3 regions of the Citrobacter farmeri genome follow, and region 1 is predicted to be linked to each of the others. Evidence: predicted binding sites of a transcription regulator. Region 1 holds the regulator's gene; each other region holds the start of a gene.
The links. The regulator PurR, encoded in region 1, represses purine synthesis genes. The targets are predictions, from matches to a motif close to CANGCAAACGTTTGCNTG.

Region 1 (3,143 bases):
AAATGCAGATCACGCGCCAGCAGTGTCAGCAGATCGCCAACGGCTGGCGCGGACAACTTCCCATCGCAGTGGACAATATCGTGCGCCCGGAGCGTACGCGACAGCTGATTGTCGATTTTTACCGCCACTTTGATGACGTGGAGTTGCTGGTCTTTCAGGAGGTGTTCAACGGCGTCTGGGACGCGCTGTCAGATGGCAGGGTTGAACTCGCTATCGGCGCAACCCAGGCGATCCCGGTCGGAGGACGATACACCTTCCGCGATATGGGCAAGCTGAGCTGGTGTTGTGTCGTTGCCAGCACACATCCGCTGGCCGCCATGAGCGGGCCTCTCAGTGATGACACGTTGCGCAACTGGCCGTCACTGGTACTGGAAGATACCTCCCGCACGCTGCCGAAACGCGTGACCTGGTTGCTGGACAACCAGAAGCGGGTGGTGGTTCCGGACTGGGATTCCTCCGCGACCTGTATCAGCGCCGGGCTTTGTGTCGGTATGGTGCCGACGCATTTTGCCAAGCCGTATCTCAATAAGAGACAGTGGGTGGCATTGAACCTGGAGAACCCTTTCCCGGATGCGGGGTGTTGCCTGACCTGGCAGCAGAATGATATGTCACCCGCGCTAATCTGGCTGCTTGACTATCTGGGAGACAGCGAAACGCTGAACAAAGAGTGGTTGCGGGAGCCTGACGAGACTCCCGCAGAAGACGTTTAGCGACGGTAGTCGCGGAAAGGACCATCCGCAACGGAGCGACGCTCCACCAGGCGCGGGTGGACCTCAATGGACTGCGACTCTTCGCGCTTATTGACGATACGGTCCAGCAGCATGTTAAAGGCTGTCTCACCCAGGGAATCTTTAGGCTGGTGGATGGTGGTCAATGCTGGCGTAAAGAAGCGGGCGTTGCGCACATTGTCATAGCCGATCAGCGATACGTCCTGCGGTACGCGAAGGCCCATCTCATCGGCGGCACAAAGGGCACCCATTGCCATAATATCGCCGCCACAGAAGACCGCCGTTGGGCGATGCGCTTGCGACAAAATTTGCTGCATGGCGCGGTAGCCGGATTCAGGCTCGAAGTCGCCCTGTACAATCCAGTTCTCTGGCACTTTAATCAGCGCTTCATCCATCGCTTTCATAAAACCGGCCAGACGGCCAGCGCCCGTATTGCGTTCCATCAGCCCCGGAATCACACCAATTTCACGGTGTCCGCGTTCGACCAGGTAGCGGCCAGCCATATAACCGCCTTCAAAGGCGTTATCAATTACGGTATCGGTGAAGTCGGCTTTGGCTTCGCCCCAGTCCATAACCACCATCGGGATATGACGATACTCTTCCAGCATCGAAAGCAGGGGATCGGGATATTCGGAACACATCACCAGCAGACCATCAACGCGTTTTTGCGCCATCATGGACAGATAGGCACGCTGTTTTTCCAGATTGTTCCAGACGTTACCAAGGATCAGGGTATAGCCCTTCTGGAAGCAGTTCTTCTCAACCGCTTCAATAATTTCGGCAAAGTAGGGGGCTTCGCTGCTGGTCGCCAGCAAACCGATAGACTTGGTATGGTTTACCTTCAGGCTACGGGCAACAGCGCTGGGGGAATAGTGCAATTCTTTGATTGCCGCCCACACTGCATTGCGTGTTTCTTCAGCGACGAAACGCGTTTTGTTAATTACGTGTGATACGGTTGTAGTGGAAACGTTTGCGCGTTTCGCTACATCTTTAATTGTTGCCATTAAATCTCACTCCAGACCCAACCTGAACATTAAAATACGCAAGTAAACGTTTGCCTTTACTCATCCTGTGCGCAACATCGTGGGTGCGGCATGACGGGAAAACGCCACAGAGCGTCAGGAAGGGGTCAATGGCCGGTACGCTAATCAAGTAAGCGTCGAATTTTGGCTGATCTTAACGAAAAGGGGAAGTATTAAAAGCACATATCACTCTAAATCGTGGGAGATTTTTGCACTCAAGTGTGCAAAAATGCGCTATATCACTTTTTGTGTGGGAATAAAAAGGAGAAAAGTTGATGAGCACCGATCTGAAATTTTCATTAGTGACCACGTTTATTGTTCTGGCTTTAATCGTTGCTGGCGGTCTGACAGCGGCAATGCATTGATTTCCCCTCGGGGGAGTGTCTGCTCCCTCGAACCTCCTGCCATATTGTTATTGAATCTGCAAAAGTCTTTTGTATTTTTGTTAACTTCTCTTTTTTTGTGATTGATGTCATGCTTTTGACTCTTAGTTAAGCATCGCGATCCGTCGCGAAGAGCCGGAGTCATCACTGCATGAAAATTAATTATCCGTTACTGGCGCTGGCTATCGGCGCATTCGGCATCGGCACGACCGAATTCTCGCCGATGGGGCTATTACCCGTCATCGCGCGTGGTGTCGATGTGTCTATTCCTGCGGCTGGTATGCTGATTAGCGCCTATGCGGTCGGCGTGATGGTCGGCGCACCGCTGATGACGCTGCTGCTGTCACATCGCGGGCGACGTAATGCGCTGATTTTTCTGATGGCTATCTTTACGCTTGGTAACGTGCTCTCGGCGATTTCTCCGGATTACACCACACTGATGCTGTCACGCATTTTAACCAGCCTTAACCACGGCGCGTTCTTCGGCCTGGGTTCCGTTGTGGCAGCCAGCGTGGTGCCGAAGCACAAACAGGCCAGCGCCGTTGCCACGATGTTTATGGGGCTGACCATCGCCAACATCGGCGGCGTTCCGGCGGCGACCTGGCTGGGTGAAACCATCGGCTGGCGAATGTCGTTCATGGCAACCGCGGGTCTGGGCGTGATTTCAATGCTGAGTCTCTTTTTCTCGTTGCCGAAAGGCGGTGCCGGGGCGCGACCGGAAGTGAAAAAAGAGCTCGCGGTGTTAATGCGTCCTCAGGTGCTTTCTGCGCTGCTGACCACCGTGTTGGGGGCGGGCGCAATGTTTACGCTGTATACCTATATTTCACCCGTCCTGCAAAGCATCACCCATGCCACTCCGGCCTTTGTTACCGGGATGCTGGTTCTGATCGGCGTGGGCTTTTCCATTGGTAACTACCTCGGTGGCAAACTGGCCGATCGCTCGGTTAACGGTACGCTGAAGGGCTTTTTGCTGCTGCTGATGATGATTATGTTGGCCATCCCCTTGTTGG
Region 2 (3,143 bases), 2.4 Mb from region 1:
TGGACTACCAGGGTATCTAATCCTGTTTGCTCCCCACGCTTTCGCACCTGAGCGTCAGTCTTCGTCCAGGGGGCCGCCTTCGCCACCGGTATTCCTCCAGATCTCTACGCATTTCACCGCTACACCTGGAATTCTACCCCCCTCTACGAGACTCAAGCCTGCCAGTTTCGAATGCAGTTCCCAGGTTGAGCCCGGGGATTTCACATCCGACTTGACAGACCGCCTGCGTGCGCTTTACGCCCAGTAATTCCGATTAACGCTTGCACCCTCCGTATTACCGCGGCTGCTGGCACGGAGTTAGCCGGTGCTTCTTCTGCGGGTAACGTCAATGAATGCGGTTATTAACCACATCCCCTTCCTCCCCGCTGAAAGTACTTTACAACCCGAAGGCCTTCTTCATACACGCGGCATGGCTGCATCAGGCTTGCGCCCATTGTGCAATATTCCCCACTGCTGCCTCCCGTAGGAGTCTGGACCGTGTCTCAGTTCCAGTGTGGCTGGTCATCCTCTCAGACCAGCTAGGGATCGTCGCCTTGGTGAGCCGTTACCTCACCAACAAGCTAATCCCATCTGGGCACATCCGATGGCAAGAGGCCCGAAGGTCCCCCTCTTTGGTCTTGCGACATTATGCGGTATTAGCTACCGTTTCCAGTAGTTATCCCCCTCCATCGGGCAGTTTCCCAGACATTACTCACCCGTCCGCCACTCGTCAGCGAAGCAGCAAGCTGCTTCCTGTTACCGTTCGACTTGCATGTGTTAGGCCTGCCGCCAGCGTTCAATCTGAGCCATGATCAAACTCTTCAATTTAAGTTTGATGCTCGTGAATTAAACTTCGTAATGAATTACGTGTTCACTCAGAGACTTGGTATTCATTTTTCGTCTTGCGACGTTAAGAATCCATGTCACTTTGAGTGCCCACACAGATTGTCTGATAAATTGTTAAAGAGCAGTTGCGACGCGCTTCAGCGCTCTGTCGCGAGGTGGCGTATATTACGCTTTCCTCTTTCAGAGTCAACCCTGATTTTCAGGATTTTTCTCTTCAACCGAACCGGCTGTTTGTGTGAAGTGATTCACATCCGCCGTGTCGATGGAGGCGCATTATAGGGAGTTCCCGAGTATCCGCAATAGAAAAATATCAGAAAAATGACTGACTGCTGCATTCCCCAGCAAAACCCCGCCTTATACCCTTTTACACACAGACTTATCCACAATCACAGGGATCATTTGCCCGATCTTTCCTCCTGCATGGGATCGTTATAGAGAGAAAATTAGCGCCAGAATCGAAAAAGAAAAATTCGCGAGCGTTGCGCAAACGTTTTCGTTACAATGCCCCCGCAAAAGAAAGGATGCCCCGTAAGGGGCGTTAGCTAAGTTTTTCACGAAAAATTCAGCTAACGCTCTCTGTAATCGTCAAATCCAGGGGATTTACCATGCAACAACGTCGTCCAGTCCGCCGCGCTCTGCTCAGTGTTTCTGACAAAGCCGGTATCGTCGAATTCGCCCAGGCACTTTCCGCACGTGGTGTGGAGCTACTGTCGACAGGGGGCACTGCCCGTCTGTTAGCAGAGAAAGGTCTGCCGGTGACCGAAGTTTCCGATTACACCGGTTTCCCGGAAATGATGGATGGACGCGTGAAGACCCTGCATCCTAAGGTACACGGCGGCATCCTCGGTCGTCGCGGCCAGGATGACGGGATTATGGAACAGCACGGTATCGCGCCAATCGATATGGTGGTTGTTAACCTTTATCCGTTCGCCCAGACCGTTGCCCGTGAAGGCTGCTCACTGGAAGATGCGGTAGAGAATATCGATATTGGCGGGCCGACCATGGTGCGCTCCGCCGCGAAGAACCATAAAGATGTCGCCATTGTGGTGAAGAGCAGCGACTACAACGCCATTATTAACGAGATGGATGCTAACGAAGGCTCACTGACCCTCGACACCCGTTTCGACCTCGCAATTAAAGCCTTCGAACACACCGCCGCTTACGACAGCATGATCGCCAACTACTTTGGCAGCATGGTTCCGGCCTATCACGGCGAAAGCAAAGAAGCCGCAGGTCGTTTCCCGCGCACGCTGAACCTGAACTTCATTAAGAAGCAGGATATGCGTTATGGCGAGAACAGCCACCAGCAGGCTGCCTTCTATATAGAAGAAGATGTTAAAGAAGCATCCGTTGCTACCGCGACCCAGGTACAGGGTAAAGCGCTGTCTTATAACAACATCGCTGATACCGACGCAGCGCTGGAGTGTGTCAAAGAGTTCGCCGAACCCGCCTGCGTGATTGTGAAGCATGCTAACCCCTGCGGCGTAGCGGTAAGCACCTCGATTCTCGATGCATACGACCGTGCGTATAAAACGGATCCGACCTCTGCCTTTGGCGGCATTATTGCCTTCAACCGCGAACTGGATGCGGAAACCGCGCAGGCCATTATTTCCCGTCAGTTTGTCGAGGTGATTATCGTCCCGTCCGCCAGCGAAGATGCGCTTAAAATCACCGCCGCCAAGCAGAACGTTCGCGTTCTGACCTGCGGCCAATGGGCGCAGCGCGTGCCGGGTCTGGATTTCAAACGTGTTAACGGGGGTCTGTTGGTTCAGGACCGCGATCTGGGGATGGTCACTGCCGGTGAAATGCGCGTGGTCACTAAGCGCCAGCCGACCGAACAGGAACTGCGTGACGCGCTGTTCTGCTGGAAAGTCGCGAAGTTCGTTAAATCCAACGCCATTGTTTACGCCAAAGAGAACATGACCATCGGCATTGGCGCAGGCCAGATGAGCCGCGTCTACTCCGCCAAAATCGCCGGGATCAAAGCCGCTGATGAAGGCCTGGAAGTGAAAGGTTCCGCCATGGCCTCCGATGCCTTCTTCCCTTTCCGCGATGGTATTGATGCTGCCGCCGCCGTCGGTGTGAGCTGCGTGATCCAGCCTGGCGGTTCTATCCGTGATGATGAAGTGATTGCTGCCGCTGATGAACACGGTATTGCAATGATCTTCACCGACATGCGCCACTTCCGCCATTAATGGAGCGAGACATGAAAGTATTAGTTATCGGAAACGGCGGGCGCGAGCACGCTCTGGCATGGAAAGCCGCTCAGTCACCGAAAGTAACAACTGTGTTTGTTGCGCCGGGTAACGCCGGTACCG
Region 3 (3,143 bases), 260 kb from region 1:
TTGATGAATTTTCCTCGCCTTCAGCGCGCAAATACTTTACTGAAAAGAAAGAGGCGATGATCGGCAGTTTTGCCGATCATCTGGCACATTCCGCTGGCCTGACCAAAAAAATCAGTGATGATTTACGCGCACTGGACAAGCTCATCGTGCAACCAAATGGCGTGAACGGTGAACTTTCCGAAGATGACATCCAGTTATTTCCTCTGCTGCGTAACCTGACGCTGGTGGCCGGTATTAACTGGCCAACACGCGTCGCAGACTATCGCGATAATATGGCGAAACAGACGCAGATCAATCTGTTATCATCCATGGCAATTTAACGTTCGCCGGCGGTGGCTGGGTTATACAGGCCACCGCTATTTTCAGTTTTTTCTACTGGCGGAGTGCGCGCTGGTGACACATGCTGCGTTATGTCAGGATTATGATGATCGCATCATGTAGAGGAACCCCATGAAGAGAATTTTTTTTGCTGCCGCATTGATAGTTGGCGGCCTGTTGACCGGCTGTAATCAGCTCACACAGTACACCGTAAGTGAACAAGAAATTAATCAGGCGCTCGAAAAGCGTAACAACTTTGCCAAAGATATCGGACTTCCGGGCGTTGCCGATGCACATATCGTACTGAACAACCTCGCCAGCCAGATCGGGCGTGAAGAGCCAAACAAAGTGACGCTGACCGGCGATGCAAACCTGGATATGAATTCGCTATTTGGTAGCCAGAAGGCAACCATCAAGCTGAAACTGAAAGCGCTGCCAGTCTTTAATAAAGAAAAAGGCGCCATCTTCCTGCAGGAAATGGAAGTGGTGGATGCCACCGTGACGCCGGAAAAAATGCAGTCGGTGCTGCAAACTCTGATGCCCTATCTGAACCAGTCGCTACGCAATTACTTTAACCAGCAACCGGCGTATGTCCTGCGCGAAGACAGCAGCAAGGGCGAAGCGCTGGCGAAGAAATATGCGAAAGGAATTGAAGTGAAACCGGGCGAAATTATCATCCCGTTCACGGATTAACCGACAAAGGCGCTGCGGCGCCTTTTTTTACGTGCAAACGAAAACGTTTCCGCATATCCTTTGTTTCCGGCAAAAATGACATCCCCCAGCCGGAGCATATTGATGACTGCACCCTCCCAGGTTTTAAAGATTCGCCGCCCAGACGACTGGCACCTTCACCTTCGCGATGGCGAAATGTTGAAAACGGTCGTGCCGTACACCAGCGACATTTATGCACGTGCGATAGTGATGCCCAACCTGGCACCACCGATCACCACGGTGGATGCGGCAATCGCCTACCGTCAGCGCATACTCGATGCGGTCCCTGCCGGACACACCTTCACCCCGCTGATGACCTGTTATTTAACGGACACGCTCGACCCCACTGAACTGGAGCGCGGTTTTCGCGAAGGCGTTTTCACCGCGGCAAAACTCTATCCGGCCAATGCCACCACCAACTCCAGCCATGGTGTCACCTCCATTGATGCAATCATGCCGGTACTTGAGCGCATGGAAAAACTGGGTATGCCGCTGCTGGTACATGGCGAAGTCACCCACGCCGATATCGACATTTTTGACCGCGAAGCGCGCTTTATTGAGACGGTGATGGAGCCCCTGCGCCAGCGCCTGCCCGCACTGAAAGTCGTCTTTGAGCACATCACCACCAAAGATGCGGCGGAGTATGTCCGTGATGGTAACGAGTTACTGGCCGCGACGATCACGCCACAGCACCTGATGTTTAACCGTAACCACATGCTGGTGGGTGGGATTCGCCCACACCTTTACTGCCTGCCGATCCTGAAACGCAATGTACACCAACAGGCACTGCGAGAACTGGTTGCCAGCGGCTTTGAACGCGCCTTCCTCGGTACCGACTCCGCCCCACACGCCCGTCATCGTAAAGAATCGAGCTGTGGCTGCGCCGGATGCTTTAACGCCCCGACGGCGCTGGCGAGTTATGCGAGCGTGTTTGAAGAGATGAATGCCCTGACGCACTTTGAAGCCTTCTGTTCACTGAACGGTCCGCGATTCTACGGTCTGCCGGTGAATGAAACCTTCATTGAGCTGGTACGTGAGGAGCAGCAGGTTCCGGAGAGCATCACGCTGACCGACGATACGCTGGTGCCGTTCCTCGGGGGCGAAACGGTACGCTGGTCAATCAAAAAGTAAAAAAAACAGCGCCGCCTGTTGTAACCTGGTCAAGTTAACTGTATAAATAACCAGTATATTCAACAGGGGGCCATTATGCGTATTGAAGTCACTATTGCTAAAACTTCACCTTTGCCTGCCGGTGCCATTGACGCCCTGGCAGGTGAACTCTCCCGCCGTATTACTCACCACTTTCCCGACAATGACGGTAACGTGACCGTTCGTTACGCTGCGGCGAATAATTTGTCCGTGATCGGCGCGACGAAAGAGGATAAAGAACGGATCAGCGAAATTCTCCAGGAAACCTGGGAGAGCGCCGACGACTGGTTCATTAAAGAATAAAAATGCTATGCCGTAGTCTTTTTTGCCGGGTCGCCCCGGCTTTTTTTATCCTGTCATTTTTATCCTGCTATCCTTCAGACAACCTCTTTACAGGCTCCATTTAAAAAACCACGCCGTCCTGACAATTGATTATATTTTCACCTGTCACGCAAAAATATTGCACAACATACTTAAAAAGAGTGAACAAGATGGTGATTAATTACTCATAAATTCTTAATTTGCAGAAATTTATGCTCCTCCCTCTTTAAAATCTCAGTGAATACCCTTATTTATTGATATACTGAAGTTGCTTCAGATAAAAACGCATTGAACCTCGAAAACCGTTGTCTTGTAACACGAATTAGGGGGCATGATGGAAAAGAATAATGAAGTCATTCAGACTCATCCGCTTGTGGGATGGGACATCAGCACCGTAGATAGCTATGACGCGCTGATGCTGCGTTTGCACTACCAGACTCCGAATCGCCCTGAACCAGATGGTACGGAAGTGGGTCAAACGCTCTGGTTAACCACCGATGTTGCCAGACAATTTATTTCGATATTAGAAGCCGGCATTGCCAAAATCGAATCCGGCGATTACCAGGTCAATGAGTACCGTCGGCATTAACGAGACGGACATTCTCACTTAAAAAGGCACCTTCGTGGTGCCTTTGCTATTTTGG

Region 2: a site for PurR is predicted at 1,306-1,323, ahead of purH (bifunctional phosphoribosylaminoimidazolecarboxamide formyltransferase/IMP cyclohydrolase). Genes of this name have one in related genera too.
Region 3: a site for PurR is predicted at 1,048-1,065, ahead of pyrC (dihydroorotase). Genes of this name have one in related genera too.

Annotation. Positions count from the first base shown of each region.
Region 1 is NZ_CP077291.1:2,495,393-2,498,535, reverse strand. It holds gene punR (DNA-binding transcriptional activator PunR) at 1-710, shown strand, start outside; gene purR (HTH-type transcriptional repressor PurR) at 707-1,732, opposite strand; gene cydH (cytochrome bd-I oxidase subunit CydH) at 2,026-2,115, shown strand; gene I6L53_RS11700 (MFS transporter) at 2,285-3,143, shown strand, end outside.
Region 2 is NZ_CP077291.1:108,275-111,417, reverse strand. It holds rRNA gene I6L53_RS00550 (16S ribosomal RNA) at 1-807, opposite strand, end outside; gene purH (bifunctional phosphoribosylaminoimidazolecarboxamide formyltransferase/IMP cyclohydrolase) at 1,431-3,020, shown strand; gene purD (phosphoribosylamine--glycine ligase) at 3,032-3,143, shown strand, end outside.
Region 3 is NZ_CP077291.1:2,754,252-2,757,394, forward strand. It holds gene grxB (glutaredoxin 2) at 1-320, shown strand, start outside; gene I6L53_RS13020 (lipoprotein) at 451-1,011, shown strand; gene pyrC (dihydroorotase) at 1,114-2,160, shown strand; gene dinI (DNA damage-inducible protein I) at 2,236-2,481, shown strand; gene bssS (biofilm formation regulator BssS) at 2,834-3,088, shown strand.